DNA from 4 places in the Ruegeria sp. YTSC230 genome. Region 1 is predicted to be linked to each of the others. Evidence: riboswitches for the same ligand, from Rfam matches in the RefSeq annotation. Region 1 holds a riboswitch; each other region holds the start of a gene.

The links. Region 1 has a riboswitch for cobalamin ahead of AC2FD9_RS09455 (DUF1636 family protein). Riboswitches for the same ligand answer to the same signal wherever they lie in the genome.
Region 2: another riboswitch for cobalamin. It lies ahead of AC2FD9_RS12225 (DUF1636 family protein); the one in region 1 lies ahead of AC2FD9_RS09455 (DUF1636 family protein).
Region 3: another riboswitch for cobalamin. It lies ahead of AC2FD9_RS22545 (metal ABC transporter ATP-binding protein); the one in region 1 lies ahead of AC2FD9_RS09455 (DUF1636 family protein).
Region 4: another riboswitch for cobalamin. It lies ahead of AC2FD9_RS18535 (hypothetical protein); the one in region 1 lies ahead of AC2FD9_RS09455 (DUF1636 family protein).

The regions. Positions count from the first base shown of each region.
Region 1 is NZ_JBXWMC010000004.1:63,030-67,702, forward strand. Features, by position in the region: gene cobN (cobaltochelatase subunit CobN) at 1-1,561, opposite strand, end outside; gene cobW (cobalamin biosynthesis protein CobW) at 1,565-2,620, opposite strand; gene AC2FD9_RS09455 (DUF1636 family protein) at 2,617-3,006, opposite strand; cobalamin riboswitch at 3,091-3,300, opposite strand; tRNA gene AC2FD9_RS09460 (tRNA-Cys) at 3,587-3,660, opposite strand; gene AC2FD9_RS09465 (protein-L-isoaspartate O-methyltransferase family protein) at 3,888-4,541, shown strand; gene AC2FD9_RS09470 (TolC family outer membrane protein) at 4,637-4,673, shown strand, end outside.
Region 2 is NZ_JBXWMC010000005.1:270,326-274,998, reverse strand. Features, by position in the region: gene AC2FD9_RS12240 (FecCD family ABC transporter permease) at 1-79, opposite strand, end outside; gene AC2FD9_RS12235 (ABC transporter substrate-binding protein) at 81-1,031, opposite strand; gene AC2FD9_RS12230 (ABC transporter ATP-binding protein) at 1,042-1,827, opposite strand; gene AC2FD9_RS12225 (DUF1636 family protein) at 1,824-2,180, opposite strand; cobalamin riboswitch at 2,282-2,489, opposite strand; gene AC2FD9_RS12220 (bifunctional enoyl-CoA hydratase/phosphate acetyltransferase) at 2,637-4,076, shown strand; gene AC2FD9_RS12215 (acetate/propionate family kinase) at 4,069-4,673, shown strand, end outside.
Region 3 is NZ_JBXWMC010000017.1:34,131-38,803, forward strand. Features, by position in the region: gene AC2FD9_RS22535 (bifunctional aspartate transaminase/aspartate 4-decarboxylase) at 1-926, opposite strand, end outside; gene AC2FD9_RS22540 (DUF998 domain-containing protein) at 1,376-2,125, opposite strand; cobalamin riboswitch at 2,667-2,877, shown strand; gene AC2FD9_RS22545 (metal ABC transporter ATP-binding protein) at 3,017-3,865, shown strand; gene AC2FD9_RS22550 (metal ABC transporter permease) at 3,858-4,673, shown strand, end outside.
Region 4 is NZ_JBXWMC010000010.1:50,441-55,113, forward strand. Features, by position in the region: gene rsgA (ribosome small subunit-dependent GTPase A) at 1-381, shown strand, start outside; gene AC2FD9_RS18530 (alpha/beta hydrolase family protein) at 390-1,247, opposite strand; cobalamin riboswitch at 1,393-1,612, shown strand; gene AC2FD9_RS18535 (hypothetical protein) at 1,697-2,104, shown strand; gene AC2FD9_RS18540 (protein-tyrosine phosphatase family protein) at 2,112-2,609, opposite strand; gene AC2FD9_RS18545 (DNA polymerase III subunit gamma/tau) at 2,767-4,518, shown strand.

The sequences.
Region 1 (4,673 bases):
GCAGCCAAAGGTAGAAGGCCACGTAGCTGTGGCGCGGGGTACGCGACAGGTCATGATAATCGTCATCACGCAACTCGGGCGTGCCGCGTTCAGGTTGCAACGCGACCAGCGCCTTGCCGCGGCGCAGGGCGGTGAAGTGGAACGCGCCATCTGCAAAGGCCGGATCATCCTCGGGCTTGCCCCAGACGGTTTCGAGGTCTGCGCGCAGTTGTTCCGGCAAGTCTGCCAGCGCAGTAAGATATTCGCCAAGCGACCACGTAATCCGCGCGTCCAACAACGTATCAGAAATCGGCTGGGCAGGAGCGGTGTCATACCCTTCGCCCTGCAGGTCGGCCAGCATCGCCTCGGCCGAGGCCAAAGCATCGAGGCCCACCGCATGGGCCATCTGCCAGTCTTTGCCGGGATAGGTGGACAGCACCAAGGCGGGGACCTGATCCCCTTTGGGCTTGTCGTTCAGGTTCAACCAGCCGGTGACCCTGTCGATGATAGCCTCGATCCGTTCCGGTTCAGCCCGGTGGGCAAAACGGGAATACTCCAGATGCGGGTCACGCTTGCCCGGTTCCTTGAAAGAGGCGATGCCTGCCGAGATCCGACCGTCCACTTCGGGCAGGACGACATGCATCGCTAGATCAGCGGGCGAAAGACCGCGCTCTGCCTCGGCCCAAGCCTGGCGGCGTGAGGTGGCCAGAGCAACCTGAAACACCGGCACATTGGCGGCGTCCAGTGGCGAGGTGCCGGATGCGCCTTTGCCCGAGAACGAGGTTGCGTTGATGATGGCCGCCGGTTCAATGGAGGCGATATTCTCGCGCAGCCAATCGGCGGCTGCAGGTGCTTTTAGCGAGGGGGCGAACATGCCTACAGCTTCGATGCCTCGCTCTCGCAAACGGCGGATCAGGGCTGCGACCGGGGCAGTGTCTGCCGATGTCAGATAAGCACGATAGAAGGTTACCAGAATACACTTCGCGTCGCTCGTGAACGTTGTTTCGATCGGGATTACGCCACGATCCGGGCACCAAGCGCCGCACTCTGGCAAGGTCTTTGCACCCATCACCGGCCCGGCATAAAGCCCCGCCGCAAGCGCCATTTGTGCCAAAGCCGCTTGCGCCGCGACTTCGCCGCCAGTGTCACACAGATGCGCTAGCCGCCGCAGGGTCGAGACGGGCAGGGTGGAGTAGTCATCCAGACGCGTGTCCTCGCGCCCGTCGGCGGGTAGGACGGCCAGCGCGATGCCCTTGGCCTGTGCCAGCGCCAGAACTTGCTGCAATCCGTAGGACCAGTAAGGGACACCGCCGATGAGGCGGATCAGGATGCCCTTGGCGCCCTCGAGCGTTTGTTCGACGTAGGTGTCGACGGACAGCGGGTGTTTTAACGCAGTCAGATTGGCCAACCGCATCGTCGGCATCCGCCCTTCGGCACCACCACCGCGATGCCAGCCTGCCGCGAAAGCGCCAAGGTCGCTGTCCGAAAAGGACAGCACCACCAGATCCGCCGGGCTCTGGCCCAGATCGGTTGGGGTTTCGGTCTCTTCTAACCCGTGGCTTTCGCGGAAGACGACGTGCATGGTTTACTCTGCGGCCTCGGTCACACCCACGAGGATATCGCGGATGGCGGCCTCATTGATGTCGTCATGCTCGGCAATGATCACCAGACGCGAGCGGCGCTCTTCACCCGGTTCCCACGGGCGGTCGTACTGATGACGCACGCGGGCACCAACGGCCTGCACCAGCAGACGCATGGGTTTGCCCTGAACGGCGGCATAGCCTTTGACGCGCAGAATGTTCAGCTCATTGGCCAGACGTTCGATATTGGCGACCAGTTCCGCCGGGTCGGTCTGTTCGGGCAACTCGACGATGATGCTTTCGAAATCGTCGTGTTCGTGGTCGTGGTGGCCGTCGTGATGCGACGGGCGCGCATCCATGTCATCCTCGGCGGCGGCTTCGAGGCCCAGCACGACACGCACGTCAACGGCGCCTTCGGCAACCTCAACCACGGGCAGCGGGCGCGGAGCCTCAGCCGCGATGACCTCTTTGGCTTTGGCAACGCCTTCCGGACCGGCCAGATCGGGTTTTGTCAGCAGGATGATGTCGGCGCACGAGATCTGGTCCTCGAAGACTTCGGACAGAGGCGTTTCGTGGTCGATCGAGTCATCGGCCAGGCGCTGGGCGTCCACGGCTTCGACGTTAGGGGCGAAACGCCCGGCGGCGACGGCCTCGGCATCGGCCAGAGCGATCACGCCATCGACGGTGATTCTCGAGCGGATATCCGGCCAATCAAACGCCTTTAGCAGCGGCTTGGGCAGGGCGAGACCGGACGTTTCGATCAGTATGTGATCGGGGCGCGGCTCCAGCGCCATCAGCGCCTCAATGGTCGGGATGAAATCATCGGCTACGGTGCAGCAGATGCAGCCATTGGCAAGTTCCATGATGTTTTCCGCCGGGCAATCCGGAATGGCGCAGGATTTCAGGATATCGCCATCCACACCCACATCGCCAAACTCGTTGACGATAACGGCCAGGCGCTTGCCCTGCGGGTTCTGCATCAGGTGTTTGACAAGCGTGGTTTTGCCCGAGCCCAGAAAGCCGGTGATCACAGTGACGGGGAGTTTTTCAAGGTTGCTCATTTCAGGGCTCCAATCGGGGGAATGCGGGCCGCACAGTTTTTGCGGAAATGTTCGGGGCGTTCGCGCCATTTCACCAGACCGTCTTCAGCGGCCAGATACTTGGTGACGCCTTCAACGATGGTCTCGACATGGTCAGTCTCGTCGAGGTTTTCATAAACGAAGGTCCATCGGGACGGGCCGCCACGCAAAACGATCGAGCATCCCTGATCACAGTTCGACAGACATTCCACCGGTTTCAGGTCGACGCCGTCCGGCAAGCCAGCCTGTTCAAGTGCTTTATGCAGCAAAGTGCCAGGTCGCTGGGCGTCATCTTCGATAGGTAACCCACGGCGGCATGTCGTGCAGACCAGCAACTCGACTGGTGCGGTCTCGGTCACGTCTCTCATCCCCCTCATCCTTTATACGGGGGACGGGGTTTCATGCGGGCCACGCGTCTGCACATGGACCCGACACCGGAACACCCCGCCCGGTTTCAACTTCGGGTGCTGGCAGGTCTCCCGGCTTGCGGATGTCAGAGGCGAGCCTCTGTTGGATGTCCCGCCTTCCCGGCCTATTAGGCCAGTGGCTTTGGGCACCCTCTCCGGTCACGGTCGCGGGGGCGGCTGTGCTTGGCGGAATAACCGCTGGCACATTCCCTTTTCATCCATCCGGGGATGGACACCAACGCATGCGACATGCGGCACGGGCAGGGGGCTTGTCAAGCACGACTGGGGTTTGAAAACCCGCTACGTCAGAAAAGCGACTTGCCGAAGTCAGTCAGCGGCATCCGATGCGATCCGATCACGCAGCGAGGCGCAATTCAGCCCGGCCGTCGCAGATGATTCAGCACTTCTCGGTTTGGCAATCAAGTAGTGCGGTTGTGTAAATGGAATCGCTGGACCCGCAATCGCAACATGCATCTGATACTGAACTTTAGGCGTCCGAAATTGCGAAAGCAGCGCAGAAAGCTAAGTGCTTGGAAATAAATGGAGGCGAGTACCGGAATCGAACCGGTGTACACGGATTTGCAATCCGCTGCGTCACCACTCCGCCAACTCGCCTTTTCAAGTAAAATCAAATACTTGCCGTGGTGTGATCGGCGTTTTAGCAGCTTTCGACAGGAGCGTCCAGAGGGGGGAGCGCAAATTTCAGGGCCGGGTGCCAACTTAGTCTTTGGTTGCGACGTTGTATCTTGTGAAGATTGGAAAGTTTCCGTGTCTGGGCCGTTGCCGGTTTTTCAAGGATGTGGCAGAACTCAATCACCCAAGGGAGCAAGATGAGCGATCCAATGACAGATTTCGCAGCCCGCCGCCGGACGATGGTCGATACGCAGATACGTCCTTCTGATGTCACGAAGTTTCCCATCATAGACGCGATGCTGACCGTCAAGCGCGAGAATTTCGTGCCGGACGCGCAGCGCGAAGCGGCATATGTCGAGGGATTGATCGAACTGGGTGATGGGCGCTGCATGTTGGAGCCGCGGACCCTGGCTAAGATTCTGGACATATTGAACATTTCGAACGACGAGTCGGTTTTGGATATTGCTCCGGCCTTGGGGTATTCGACGGCAGTCGCCGCGCGCATGGCACAGCTGGTTGTTGCCGTAGAGGAAGATGAAAATCTGGCGGCCGAATCTCAGTCTATCCTGATGGAGGCGGAGGCTGACAATGCGATTGTCCATGTCGGCCCGCTTGAGCAAGGTGCCCCCGAACATGGGCCCTATGACGTGATTATGGTCCAGGGTGGTGTGGAACAGGTTCCGGATGCGTTGATCGCGCAACTTAAGGACCATGGGCGAATTGCGTGCCTTTTTGTCCAAGGTGCACTGGGGATCGTCCGTATCGGCCATAAATCTGGGGATCGGGTGACCTGGCGGGACGCGTTTAATGCCAATGCACCGATTTTGCAGGCATTTTCCACGAACCGTGTATTTTCGCTATAGTTTTATGGCGGATTGTTCTGCCGCCTTGATTAGTTGAACACAAACGCGCAAACTGTCGGCAGAGCAGCGTAATTTTGATTTGAGAGGATTTCGTTATGAGTTCTATGGCGGGAGGAAAGCTGGTCAAGGCGC
Region 2 (4,673 bases), on a different contig from region 1:
TTCCGTAGATAGTCGAGGTCAGCAAAAGGGCGGCCAGTACAGCCGCCCCCAGTAAGAGTGTCAGGCCAAGTCGGCCCATATCAGTTCAGACCCGGATGCATAGCCTTGGCCATTTTCGAGATTGCCTCGATATTGGCAGGTCCGGGTGTCAGTTCTTCGTAGCGCAGACCAATCCAGCGTTCGTTCTTGACTGCGTCCGTTTGAGACATCACAGGATGGTCCTGTAGGAACTTGAAGGTATCCGCGGCGCCATTTCCAGTTTGATAATCAAGTAAAACCAGGAATTCCGGGTTTGACGCGGCGACAGCCTCCCACGATGAACGTCCCCAGCTGGTGTCCATGTCATGGGTGACATTCTCGCCGCCAGCGGCAGCAATCATCGCGTCGGGAATGGCAAACTTACCAGCCGTAAACGGGGCATCGGCGGGGCCGTCCAGCAGGAAAACGCGGGGTTTGGGCAGGTCGGCTGTCTGCGTCTCAATCGCGGACAGTTCTTCTTTCCAACCGGAAACCAGCTCTTCTGCCTTGTCTTCAACGTGCATGACTTTGCCCAAGCGAAGGACGTCCGTGAACAGCAGGTCCATGCTGGCTTCGGGGCGATCCTTATCCAGATGTACGCAGCTTTCCGTCAGGATCATCGTTTTGATGCCAAACGGCGCAAGCGTGTCCGGGGTCACGTCACCGCCCGGCTTCATGCCATAGTACCAGCCCGCAAAGAAAAGGTCGGGTTCGACAGCGACCAGATTTTCAACTGTCGGGTACTTAGGCGCAAGTTCCGGGATGTCGCCGCGCAGGGTGTCAAACTCGGGGCTGGTTTTGTACCAGCCAGTGATGCCTGTCAGGCCAACGACCTTGTCCTGCAAACCCAGCGCAAAAGCCATGTCGGTCATGTTCATGTCGTGCACGACCAGCCGCTCGGGCTGAGTTTCAAACACCAGCGGCTCGCCGCAATTGTCGACGGTGATCTCGCGCGCTGTTGCGGCAGTTGCAATGCCGCTGATCAGTGCAGCGCACCAGAGAGTTTTTTTCATGTTATTTTTCCTAGTTTGAGGTAGTGGTTCTTCGGATATCCAGTGCCGGGATCATGCGGCCTTCATGCTGAAAGCTAAGAAAATCGACACCGAAAGTTTCACGGACCCTTTCGGGTGTCAGCACTTCGTGCACGGGGCCGAAACCGGTCAGACGCGTGGATTTCATCAACGCGACATGGGTCGCGAATTCCGGGATCATGACCAGATCATGGACGATCATGACCACCGTTATGCCCAGCTCGGCCACCAGCGACAGCATGCGTCCCTTGGCGTCCGGATCCAGATGGTTCGTCGGCTCATCCAAAAACAGCAACGACGGGTTCTGCGCCAGCGCCCTTGCGATATGAGCGCGCTGGCGTTCCCCGCCGGATAACACGGCCATCCGCTTGTCAGCGAGGGCAACCAGTCCGGTCAGATTCAGGATGCGGTCCAATTCCAGGGCGTGCTCAGCCGCAGATCGGTCGGCGCGGATTGGGATTTGCCCAAGGGCCACGTAGTCGCGCAGAAACAAACGCCCGTCCGGCGATTCCTGCTGACTGACCACGGCGATCATTCGGGCGCGGTCCATCGCCGAAAGCTGCCGAAGGCTGCGCCCCTTTACCAAAACGTCCCCCAGCACAATCTCTTCACCGCCGCACAAAAGATTCAGCAGCGTTGTCTTACCCGCACCGTTTGGGCCGGCAATTGCCAGAGTGGCCCCTTCATTCAGTTCGAAATTGATGTTTTGCAGCAGTACGTCGCCGTTCAGGGCGTAATACTCCAGCCCGCGCGCCTCAAGGAAAGCTCCGCAGGTCATGCGCTTGTCTCCACTTTTAGCCGCGGCAGGCGCGCCAGAGTCTTTTCAAGAAGGGCAGGCGGGCGCTGCGTTGCGTTGGTCCACCCATCCGCGATGCGATGGTATTGATGTGCAAATTCGGCCAAAGCATCCACGTCCTCAGCCGATTGGATGTCACCGAAAAGGTACTGCGCTTTGTCGAATGCCTGAAACCCGACGGTTGTGGGACGACCGCAACCGGCCATGCAGGAAACGCTTTGGATGTCAAAACTGGATGGAAGCTTGCTTGCAAGTGCAGCGCGCAATGAATCCGCCCGGTCAGAACCCTCGCAGGTCTCGCAAATCAGAAGGAAATGATCAGGACTGATCGACATGGCCCACTCCGCCTGTTGCCAAGCGCGGGCAGAAGGTGCAAATCATGTCATCACGTCTTAGACGTGTCATAAAGCCTCCTTCCAGGACGCCCCGCCCCGGGTTGGTTGAACATCGGATGGTAGGTCTCCTGACTTGCGGGTCGTGGCTTGGCCATCCTTCCCGACCCATTTGGGGTCAGTGGGTATTTGGCGTCGCTCACCGCTTACAGTTGCGGGGGCAGTCACGGACTTGGCGCTTGTTGGCAACCTCACCGTATTCCCTTTTCATCCCTTGGCGAACCATAGGGAACCATCGTGGGTGATGCTTGCCCGAGTTCCGATTTTGGGTCAAGCGATAATCCGCGCCGCCCCACGCACAGAGGTCATTTGTCATTTGCCAATGATCTGACTACGCTGCGTTGCAGAAATGTAGCAACAAAGGTGGATATGTTCTGGTTCCGGGGGGCCGCACATCCAATGTTTGAAACGACGAACACGCATTCAAAAACAAAGCCGGACGAGATGAAAATTCAAGAAAACAGAACCTATTCTCAATTGAAGGTAGGCGACAAGGCGCAGGTCACCCGATTGTGCACCGTGGACGACTTGTACGCGTTTGCCTCGGCTTCGGGTGATCACAACCCGCTAAATCTGGCGGCCTATGACGGAGATGGAGATGGACACCCCGAGGCTGTCGCGCCCGCTTTGTGGCCTGCTGGTCTGGTGGCTGCTGTCATTGGGAACATCTTGCCGGGGGCCGGTACGCAAACACGTCGGGCGGACCTGAGTTTTCATGCTCCGGTTATGGCGGGCGAAGAACTGACCGCCTTTGTGGCTGTTACCGAAAAGCGTGAAGACGGCGACCTGACCTGTTCCGCCGAAGTGCGCCGGGTCGGGGATAACGCATTGATCCTGAGCGGTACCGTACAGGTCACGCCACCGTCGCGGCATTTGACCTTCGACTCGGTCGAGGTGCCGGGACTGATCGTTCAGCGTCACCGGCATTTCGACGCTTTGTTGGAAAGGGTACGTCCTTTGGACCCGATGCCCACAGCGATCGTCGCCCCGGAAGAGCCGAATTCGCTAGGCGGGGCATTACTCGCGTTGGAAAACGGCATCATTACTCCGATTTTGGTTGGCGACCCGGACAAAATCACCGCCGCTGCCGCCCAGCTTGGGGCCGATTTGTCGGGAGCTGAAATCATTGAAGCGCGAGACCACGAAGTGGCCGCCCAACGCGCGGTCGGGCTGGTCGTTGAAAGTAAGGCCCGGATGCTGATGAAGGGTCATTTGCACACGGATGTGTTGTTACGCGCCGTTCTGCGCAGGGAAAAAGGTCTGAGAACCGGGCGGCGGCTGTCGCATGTGTTCGTGATGGACGTGCCAGGCATGTCTCGACCCATCATGGTTACAGATGCGGCGGTGAATATCGCACCGGATCTCGAAACCAAGGCCGATATCGTTCAGAACGCCATCCATCTTGCGCATTCTATTGGCATCGAGATGCCCAAGGTTGGCGTCTTATCAGCGGTTGAGACCATCAACCCGCATTTACCGTCGTCTGTCGATGCCGCGCTGTTGTCGAAAATGGCCGAGCGTGGACAGATCACCGGCGGACTGGTCGATGGTCCCTTGGCCATGGACAACGCGGTTGATCTGAACGCGGCGCGGACAAAAGGCATTACCTCACCAGTCGCGGGGGTCGCAGACATTCTGGTTGTTCCGAATATCGAAGCCGGCAACATGGTAGCCAAACAGCTGACATATATCTCTCATGCCGAGGCTGCCGGCGTTGTGATAGGTGCTGCGGCACCGATTATCCTGACATCTCGGGCAGATGATGATGCTTCGCGGCTGGCGTCTTGTGCTGTCGCGGCGCTGCATGCAATTGCGAATGAAGGCAAAATCCATGGCTGAACATGTTTTGGCGCTGAATGCCGGGTCGTCCTCGTTGAAATTCGCGCTTTACGAACTGGTCGAGGACCGACGTCCCAGTATGCGCTGGCGCGGTCAAATCGAGCGGTTGGGGGATGCCCCACGCCTGTTGGCCCAATCGGCAGGGGGGCGGTCTGTCGACCGTCAGCTGTCTGGGGCTAAGACCCATGACGAGGCCATCAGCGCGTTTCTTGAACTTACCCGCGAATACCTGCCGGACATTTACGTCCGGGCCGTGGGCCACCGCGTCGTTCACGGCGGACCAGTCTATTCGGAACCTGTCGTGGTGGACGAGCACGTCTTTGATACGCTAAGCGGTTTCATTCCCTTCGCGCCTTTGCACCAACCCTACAGCCTTGCGGGTATCAAGGCGGCCGCGGCAGCCTTTCCGGGTACCACCCAGATTGCGTGCTTCGATACCGCGTTTCACAGGACACACCCTTGGGTGAATGATACCTTCGCATTGCCTCAAAGATTCTACGAAAAGGGCGTTCGCAGATACGGGTTTCACGGGCTGAGCTATGACTACGTCTCGCAAAAGCTGAAAGAAATTGCGCCGGGTTTGTACGACGGCCGCGT
Region 3 (4,673 bases), on a different contig from region 1:
TGCCCCAAGATAGACTGAAAATTCGGAATGAAGGTCCCGTAAACATCGTCAGTCAAAATGATCAGGTCCGGGCGGCGGTTCTTTACGAACTCGACAAGCCGAGTCGAGACTTCGGGGCTGATAGCGACTGAAGACGGGTTGCCCGGGTTGACCAGAAATAGTGCTTTGACTTTCGGGTCGGACAAGATTTCAAAATCATCGTCGTTCAGTTGAAAGTGGTCCTCTTCTTTCGAAGATACATCCACTGTGTTCAGCCCATAGTCTTCAAGTACCGGCATTTCCAGATAGGGCGTGAAAATCGGTGTACCCAACGCAATGGTGTCGCCGGCATTCAGCAACCGCTGGTTCTTGAGTGCCTTGAAAATATAACACATCGCAGCGGTTCCACCCTCAACTGCGTAGATATCGAACTTCGCATCCGGTCGGTGCCCCGCGCACATCGCCCACATAACGTATTCGTGGACAATCGCCTCGTTGTGCTCCATGCACCGGTCGGGCATCGGGTAGTGGTCGCCAACAATACCGTCGGTCAACTCGAGCACGAAATCCTCCGGTGTAAAACCAAATTTCTCAATCGCAAAATCCACTACGGCCACCAAAGTTTCCGCACCTGGAGGACCGTTTCCTTCAACCGATTTGGCGCAATATGCTTTTAGCCGGTCATAACAGCCTGGCCCTTGCGGCATCCCGGCCAAACCGACCTGCGGCTCATTACGATGGCGCTGAGCTTCTGTCATAGCGAACTGCCCTAAAAGGAAAAACGCCTCCCGCGCTTTAGTGGCGATCCAGTTAGGGTTCCCTCGACCGGCATTGAGGTATGGCAGAGACATCTGCCGAGCCTCTTTTTGCGCCAACTTAATAAGTTCGTCTTTGATTTGGAAAGGACTTAGGTTTTCAAATTTATGCAGGTTGAGCGATTCTGGCATGACATCAAATCCTTGCGTTAAAACAGATGACGTAGTTTAGCGGATCGCATGCAAGGCAATGTGTCAATGAAAACAACACTATTTGAAGGGAACGGCGTAAAATCAAGGATTACGAGTCTTCGCTACAAGCCTTGGCTGTAACCATTTTGCAGGGCAGACAGAGTTATGGAAATTACGCCGACGCTTTGGTCTCAGTGCTGACATCCCACTAAAATTTGCAAGGTTCACCATCTGCGCATTGCTGTCATTCGTGGCCGCCAACACTGCGCAAACAGCGAATGTCCAGAAGGTGGCCTGCTCTACCAACACCGTTCCTTGATGGAACGACTGCTATCTCCGAGGCAGGATGTAAGGAATGACCGCTTCGAGCTGATGGCTGTCATCCAAATTGGGGGCAGAGAACGATCGCTCTGAGCCCACTTTGGCCAATGCTGCACACCGCAGGAAGGTCAGTTTTGAGGCAAAATTGAAGCAGCATATAGTCCCAGCGATATAAATTGGAAGTAGATCCATGCTTCGAGGAGGCGTTGGAATAAGCCTTGTGTTACTGGCATCAAGAAAATTGTGAAAAACAAACAGAAGCCGACGATTGTAGCTGGCGGCGCCAAGCGCCGCAGAAGCGAATTTGGTGGGGCAGTCAGGCTGAGGATCAGCAAACCGATCAACGCAAGCGGATAAGCCGTCACCGCAATTGCCATATGAGCAATATGGACCAACGTGCTTGTCATGTTCTCGTCGCTGCCTCGACTATCACACCCCGCATCACAAGGCAGAAAGGCGGCAAGTATCAAAAGAATGGCGTAAGCGGATAGAAGCAATATCGAGATTCGTTTTGTCCTGCTGCCTGGGAGGCAACTGTTTAGTCTTGCGAGGAACGCCAGAAGCCAAATCTCTGTCGGTATGAAGACGGCATAGTTGGTCCACGTCGCCAAGGGGGCCCCTACAGCCCCGAGTGCGCTCATGAATTGGTCGATATGCGAATAGTTGGGGGTCAGTGCACTTATGATGCCCACGCCTATCGCCAACCAAAGTCCACTAATAATGGGCAAAACGACAAGGCTTATTGATCGTGAGTTGCCCCAGAGAGTTATCCGCAAAAGCTCTGCCCCTGTGTTGACGCGCACGCTTCTTAGAGCGATTGCCCTGACGAGTTGGCACCTTCCGTCAGGCAAGCCGATCAGAACACGTCGCTCATCCATGTCAATCACAGAGTGGGATCACAACTTCCAGAATCTGGCACCGGTAAATCAGTAGCCTCCGTTCAGGTGCATCTGATCGCTTCCGAAAGCAGACCTTTGCGCCATCGCGGCATTAGTCAGCTTTGTCCCGCTTATCGGAAGTTTGGCTACTGTTTTGCGAAAATCCGCTTCTTCCTCAAACCAAACACTTTAACTTAGTTCGACAACCGCGGTTGCACCTTGCCGCAACCGGCGTCAGACTATCCAAAACACCCCGCTCAGACGGCAATCGATCAAATAGATCAATCGCTTAACATCGGCACCCCGTCAGGCGAATAACCTGCAATGTCAAAGACCCAAATCATCCCACTGCAGACAAAAAAGTCCGGGCAGAATAAATTCAGTCAAAAAGACCGTTGGCGTGCGTCTGAAGCTGCAAGAAGCGGGGCCCGTGTAGTATCCACCGTTGCCTCATGTCTACTGCGTCCTCCGTAGTCGACCGATGACTGGAACGAATAGCCATCCCGCACAGGTTTGCGCTCTTGTCGAATCAAATCAATTCGTATTTTGTCCTCGCGATGGTTCCCGACTGTATTTTGCGGTCAGGGATAAAAGGGAATACGGTGCGGTTCTGTAAAAAGGCCAATTCCGTGACTGCCCCCGCAACTGTAGGCGGCGAGCGACCCGAGATCGTCCACTGGGCAATAGCCTGGGAAGGATCGGGATAGCTTTGACCCGCAAGTCAGGAGACCTGCCATCCGAAATTTATGAACCTGGGCGGGGTGTCCCAGAGGGAGATGACAATGTTTCAAGCGGTCCGTACCGTGCACGACTTTGCGCTCGCTTTGCCCCTGTCCGAACACAGGAGGCGTTGCCGTTGTCATTGCAAAAAGCTGACACCCAAAGGGGTAAGTGTCTGACAGAATTCAGCGTTCCGGTGCTGGTCGCGGGCGCTCTGGCGCTGTCGGCGCTCTTGTGGCTCGCGATTTACGCGGTGATTTGATGTCGGCCGTTTTGCAAATCCGCGATCTGACGTTGGGCTACCGCGACCTGACATTGTTTCACCGCCTCTCCATGGATATCGCGGCCGGAACGACCCTTGCCGTTCTTGGTGCGAACGGATCGGGCAAGAGCACATTTGTAAAGATGCTGCTGGGCTTGATGGATCCGCTTTCGGGCAGTTTGACTTGGCCGCAAGGGCGTCCTCGTGACATTGGGTACCTAGCGCAGATGACCGAGTTCGACCGCCGATTTCCCATCCGTGTGAGGGATCTTGCCGCGATGGGGGCCTGGCGCGGGTTTGGTTATCGTACCGGACTGGACGCCGCCGCGCGTGACCGGATGGCCGCCGCGCTGGATGAGGCCGGTGTGCTGGATATCGCTGACCGGCCTCTGCATATGCTATCGGGCGGGCAACTGCAGCGCGCGCTGTTCGCGCGAGTTATCATGCAGGACGCACCGCTGATCCTGCTGGATGAACCGTTTGCCGCGGTCGACCAAAGTACCGAAGCACATCTATTGTCGATTATCCGCCGATGGCGCGATGAGGGGCGCGCGGTGGTTTTGGTGGTGCACGATCTTTCCTCGGTGCTGGATTATTGCAGCCACGCGCTGCTTTTGGGCGGGCAAGAGGCGACCCATGGACCGGTGAATGACGTTCTGACACCAGACCGTCTGGTTGCACAAGGATACCTCTCGGAAAGTCAGGCGTCCTGGATGTTCCGTGGCACCCATTCAACAGCGGAGCACGGCAATGTATGACCTGATCGTCGAAATGTGGAGCTTTGCCTTCATGCGTCGCGCTTTTGTGGCAACCACGGTCCTCTCGGCCTCGGTCGCGCCGGTGGGGGCATTTCTTGTTCTGCGTCGCCTATCGCTGGCTGGTGAGGCCATGGCCCACGCGATTACCCCTGGCATTGTCATCGGCTTTGTCACCGCGGGCCTGTCGGTCATGTCGCTATTGGTCGGAGGGCTTATCGCGGGTGTTGGCGTCGCCATTTTGACCGCCTTTCTGGCACGCCGGACGATCCTGCGCAGCGATGCCAGCCTTGCCTCGCTCTATCTGATCGCATTGGCGGTAGGTATCTTTATCCTGTCTGCAGCAGGGTCCGCAGTTCCACTAAAAAGCTTCCTGTTTGGATCAATCCTTGGGATCGACGACGCGTCGATGGTCCTTGTCGGCGGGGTGGCGACAGTCACATTGTTGGCATTCGCCGTTCTGCTTCGTCCGCTGATTGTCAGCACCTGTGACCCGGTTTTCTTCGAAACGCAGACGCGCCGACCGTGGTTGGTAGATCAGGGTTTTATGCTGCTGTTGGTTCTGAACCTTCTGGCTGCGTTCAAAACACTGGGAACGTTGATGGCCGTTGGCTTGATGATCCTTCCCGCAACTGCGGCGCGCTATTGGGCCAGTACGATCACCGGGCAACTGGTCCTGGGTTTTCTGTTTGCCTTGTCCAGTTGCTGGATCGGCCTGACCCTGTCCTACCTGTTCCCGGACACACCGTCCGGCCCGGCGATCGTTTTGGTTGCCGGTGGGTTCTTTCTGTTCTCGGCCATTTTCGGTCCC
Region 4 (4,673 bases), on a different contig from region 1:
GCGCGCGGGCGGCACACGACAACTGCCCGCGCGTTGCATCCGATGCAGAACGGAGGCTGGTTGGTCGATACACCCGGCATGCGGGCTTTGCGGTTGCTGGATGCACAAGATGGCGTCGATGAGGTCTTTTCCGACATTCTGGAATTGGCCCAAACCTGCCGCTTTTCCGATTGTCAGCATCAGGCCGAGCCGGGATGCGCTGTGCAGGATGCGATTTCCACCGGATCCCTTGACACAGAGCGGCTAGAGCGTTGGCGAAAACTGCGGCGCGAGGATGAAAGGAACTCGGAAACCGTGGCGCAGTCTCGTGCGCGCGACAAGGCCTTTGGTAAGATGGTACGATCGGTGATGCAGGACAAGAAATCCCGCAAAAATCTGTAAATACCGACTCAGGCGATCAACCGGGGCCATATGTTTGCATTTCGGCGCGCAAATGCGCCGATGTGACCGACCTCGGCCAATCCAAAGTCTTTCGGCGACAACTGATGCCGGCGGGCTTTGGGACCGTAAAGATCGGCCAGGCGCCAAACCGCGTTCGGGGGCACCACCTGATCATCGTCCATTGTGAACAGATCAACAGGTGTTTCCGACGCGGACCAACGGGCGTCTGGAAGGCTTTTGCCGATATCCGGCACGTAGCTCAGCGCAGCGGTGCACCATTTACGCCACTGCCAGTAGACACGTGCCGGAAGGTCCGAGCCGAACCCAAGTGCCTTGCCCGGCAGGTATCCCAATGCCTTAACCAGCAATGGCGGGTGGGCATACCAGAACATTGTCGCCAGTGCGCGATACGGCCAGGGGTGGTCGGATACCGTCACCAAACCTGAACAGACACAGATCATCCGGTCGATCTGCTCAATATCGGGCTGAATTGGCCCCAGCATTCCACCCACCGAATGGCCAATGCTCCACTGCTGGGCCGCGGGAAATCTGCGCCGCATTTCAGCGCGAGCAGCGGGCATGTCGATCAACGCCCAGTCAGCCATCGTGGCCTGCGAATCGCGCAGGCGCCCGCGTAGAGAGTGGCCAAAATCGCGATAGTCATAGGTCAGACAGGCCATACCCTGTTCTTCCACCAACCACCGCGCAAAATGCTGGTAATAGTCGCGCGGTACGCCTGTGGCTGCATGGACTACAACCGCCACATCAGGTGCCGAGGCAGGCATATACAGCCGTGCCGACAGTTCGGCCTCTCCGGCAGAAAACGTGAAATCTTCGGTCAAAACGACCGGAGTGTTGTCCAACATGGTGCCCTCGCAAGCATCTGAACTATTCGGTTCACATAATGGCATATCGGCGCTTTTGCGCGACTAGAGTCAACAGATTTTCAAAGTGACCAAGCGTCCACTTGAACGATGGAAAACAGCCCGCTTGACTCAAGCCACCTACAACCGCTAGCGATGAGGTGATGGTTCTCGTCCTTATATTGGGGCGGGATGAAAAGGGAACTCGGTGCGGTCCAGCCCGGCAATGCCGGAACGGACCAAGGCCGCGACTGCCCCCGCAACTGTAAGCGGTAAGCAATGCCGAAATACCACTGGCCGAAAGGCTGGGAAGGTCGGCAAAGCAATGACCCGCAAGTCAGGAGACCTGCCATCAAAGTAAAAACCGAAACTCGGGCGGGGTGTCCGGGCAGGTCTTCAGTACGCTGAGTTCCCTGTTCCACGTCCCCCGCTCACCGCGCGGAGGGCGCATTATGATCTGGAAGACAACGACCCACGAATTCACCGCCACCCTGTGCCAGAAAACGGGGAAAACCTGCCCCGCATTGGCCCAAATGGCTCGGGCATTGGCCGAGGCGATGGCAACAGCACAACCAATGACGACCAGCGAATTTGAGGTGGACGGCTCCAGCGAACTGACCCATTGCGATGAGGGTTGCACCGCACGGTTTCGCGCCAGCCCGGCCCGGATCAGGGTCTATTGCGGGGCAAACACAGGCGACTCAGCCGACACGTTGGACGAATACGCCGATATGATGTTCGGCCCTGACTTTTCCACTCTGCCTGCTGGTGTTTTGGCGGCCTTGCCTTGCGCCATGCTTCAGGCATCGGCCCTTGCACCGCGTCCATCGCATCAGGTTGTTCAACAAGCCACGGCCTGATCCTAGTTCACTGATCGCTCTGGGCCGGTTTCATGGCCCAAGCCATCTGCTCATCCGTTTCCACCGCGCATGGTCGGGCCAAGCGCAGCCGGTTTAGCGCGTGGTTTGGATCTTCGCCGCTTTCCACCATGAGCCTCAGCGCGACCATCCCCGACCGCCCACAACCGCCCCGGCAATGCACCAGCACGCGTCCACCGTCGGACAGAACCTGCCGGGCGGCTGCGCTGGCTTGGGGCCAAAGAGTTTCGATTGGCAGGGGCGGTGTGCCAAAATCCTCGACCGGAAGATGCACCCATGTCGCGGACCTGCTTTGAACGTCTCGACCAAAACCGCCTGCGCCGACCTGCCGCATCTCGGCCTCGGTGGTCATTGAAATCACCAGATCAGGGTTCCAGTCCTGTATCACCCTCAGATCGTCCACATACCCACCGCCGCCGCCCGGCAAGGGGGACAGCGCCAAGATGCCTGAGCCAACAGGCAGCGCGTAGATCGCAAATTTTGCCAAAGCTAATGCTCCTACTGCCACCGGCCCACCAAATTTTGACAGCTGGTTTATCCCGCTTACAGACGCTGTCCAAACCGAAATTCCACAAAGCCTGCTGTGGACGTGGGCGGCCCGGGTCTCTACGCTGCATTTCTGACACGAATCTGACAGAGCAGACATGACCGAAACGCCCAGCCCCGCCTATCAGGTTCTTGCCCGCAAGTACCGCCCCGAAACCTTTGCTGATCTGGTTGGACAGGACGCAATGGTACGCACGCTGAAAAACGCGTTCGAAGCGGATCGGATCGCGCAGGCCTTTATCATGACCGGTATTCGCGGCACCGGCAAAACCACCACTGCCCGGATTATCGCCAAAGGTATGAACTGCATCGGCCCCGATGGCGAAGGCAAGCCAACGACCGAACCTTGCGGCCAGTGCGAACATTGTGTGGCCATCATGGAAGGACGCCATGTCGACGTGATGGAGATGGACGCCGCCAGCCGGACCGGTGTGAACGACATTCGCGAGATTATCGACAGTGTCCGATATCGTGCCGCCAGTGCGCGTTATAAGATTTACATCATCGACGAAGTTCACATGCTGTCGACCAGCGCCTTCAATGCGCTGCTCAAAACGCTCGAGGAACCGCCTGAGCATGTGAAGTTCATCTTTGCGACGACCGAAATTCGCAAGGTGCCGGTGACTGTGCTGTCCCGCTGTCAGCGGTTCGACCTGCGCCGGATCGAACCTGAGGACATGATCGGTCTGCTCAACAAAATCGCCGCAGCGGAAAACGCACAGATCGCAGAAGACGCGCTGGCTTTGATCACACGAGCGGCCGAAGGGTCTGCCCGCGATGCAACATCGCTGTTGGATCAAGCGATTTCACATGGTGCAGGGGAAACCAGCGCCGATCAGGTTCGGGCAATGCTTGGCCTTGCAGATCGCGGGCGCGTGCTGGATCTGATGGACATGATACTCCGCGGTGATGCGGCTGGGGCATTGACTGAGTTGAGCGGCCAGTATGCCGAAGGGGCCGATCCGCTGGCCGTTCTGCGCGATCTGGCCGAGATCACCCATTGGGTTTCCGTGGTCAAAATCACGCCCGATGCCGCCGATGACCCCACCGTCTCACCGGATGAACGCGCGCGGGGTCAACAGATGGCCGAGGCGCTGCAGATGCGGGTGTTGACGCGGATGTGGCAAATGTTGCTGAAGGCGCTGGAAGAGGTCTCTGCAGCACCCAACGCGATGATGGCCGCCGAAATGGCAATCATTCGTCTGACCCATGTGGCCGATTTGCCAAGCCCCGAAGAGCTTATCAAACGACTACAGGATGCACCTCCCCCCCCACCAAGCGGGGGACCTGGCGGTGGTGTGGCTGTGCCAACTCATGCACCTGCACAGGCGACGTCCTCTGCGCATCTCTCGGCGCAACGCGGGCCTGCAGGGGCGCCCACTGCAGCGCTTGCCCAGGACGTCCAGACCGCGCTGGCACACTATCCAACCTTCGAATACGTGGTCGAACTGATCCGCACGAACCGGGATGTAAAACTGTTGGTTGAGGTCGAAAACGGCGTGCGTCTCGTCTCGTATTCCCCGGGACGAATCGAGTTCACGCCGACGGACAAAGCGCCGACCGATCTGGCGCAAAGGCTTGGTTCGGCCTTGCAACGCTGGACCGGAAACCGATGGGCCGTCTCAATTGTGGCCGACGGGGACGCAGCAACAATCGCCGAGGTACGAGACGCGGCTGATCTGGCGTTGAAAGCACAGGCCGAACAACACCCACTGGTTCAAGCCGTTCTGATGCAGTTTCCAAAAGCGCGCATCAAGCGGATCGAAACCCCGGAAGAACGCGCCGCCAAGGTCGAAACCGAAGCCCTGCCGGAGGTCGAAGACGAATGGGATCCGTTCGAGGAGGATTGATCCGAGCGACCAAAGCGGAAACACTCCCGCGCTGCCGGGCCCAACGGGAGGAAAGGTCTTGCCAAAGACCTTGACGACGGGCGGGAAAAGCTCTCCCCTTGTACCCTACCGGCAGCATCCGTATTTAGGCGGCAAACCGATTTGCAGGAGAAAAG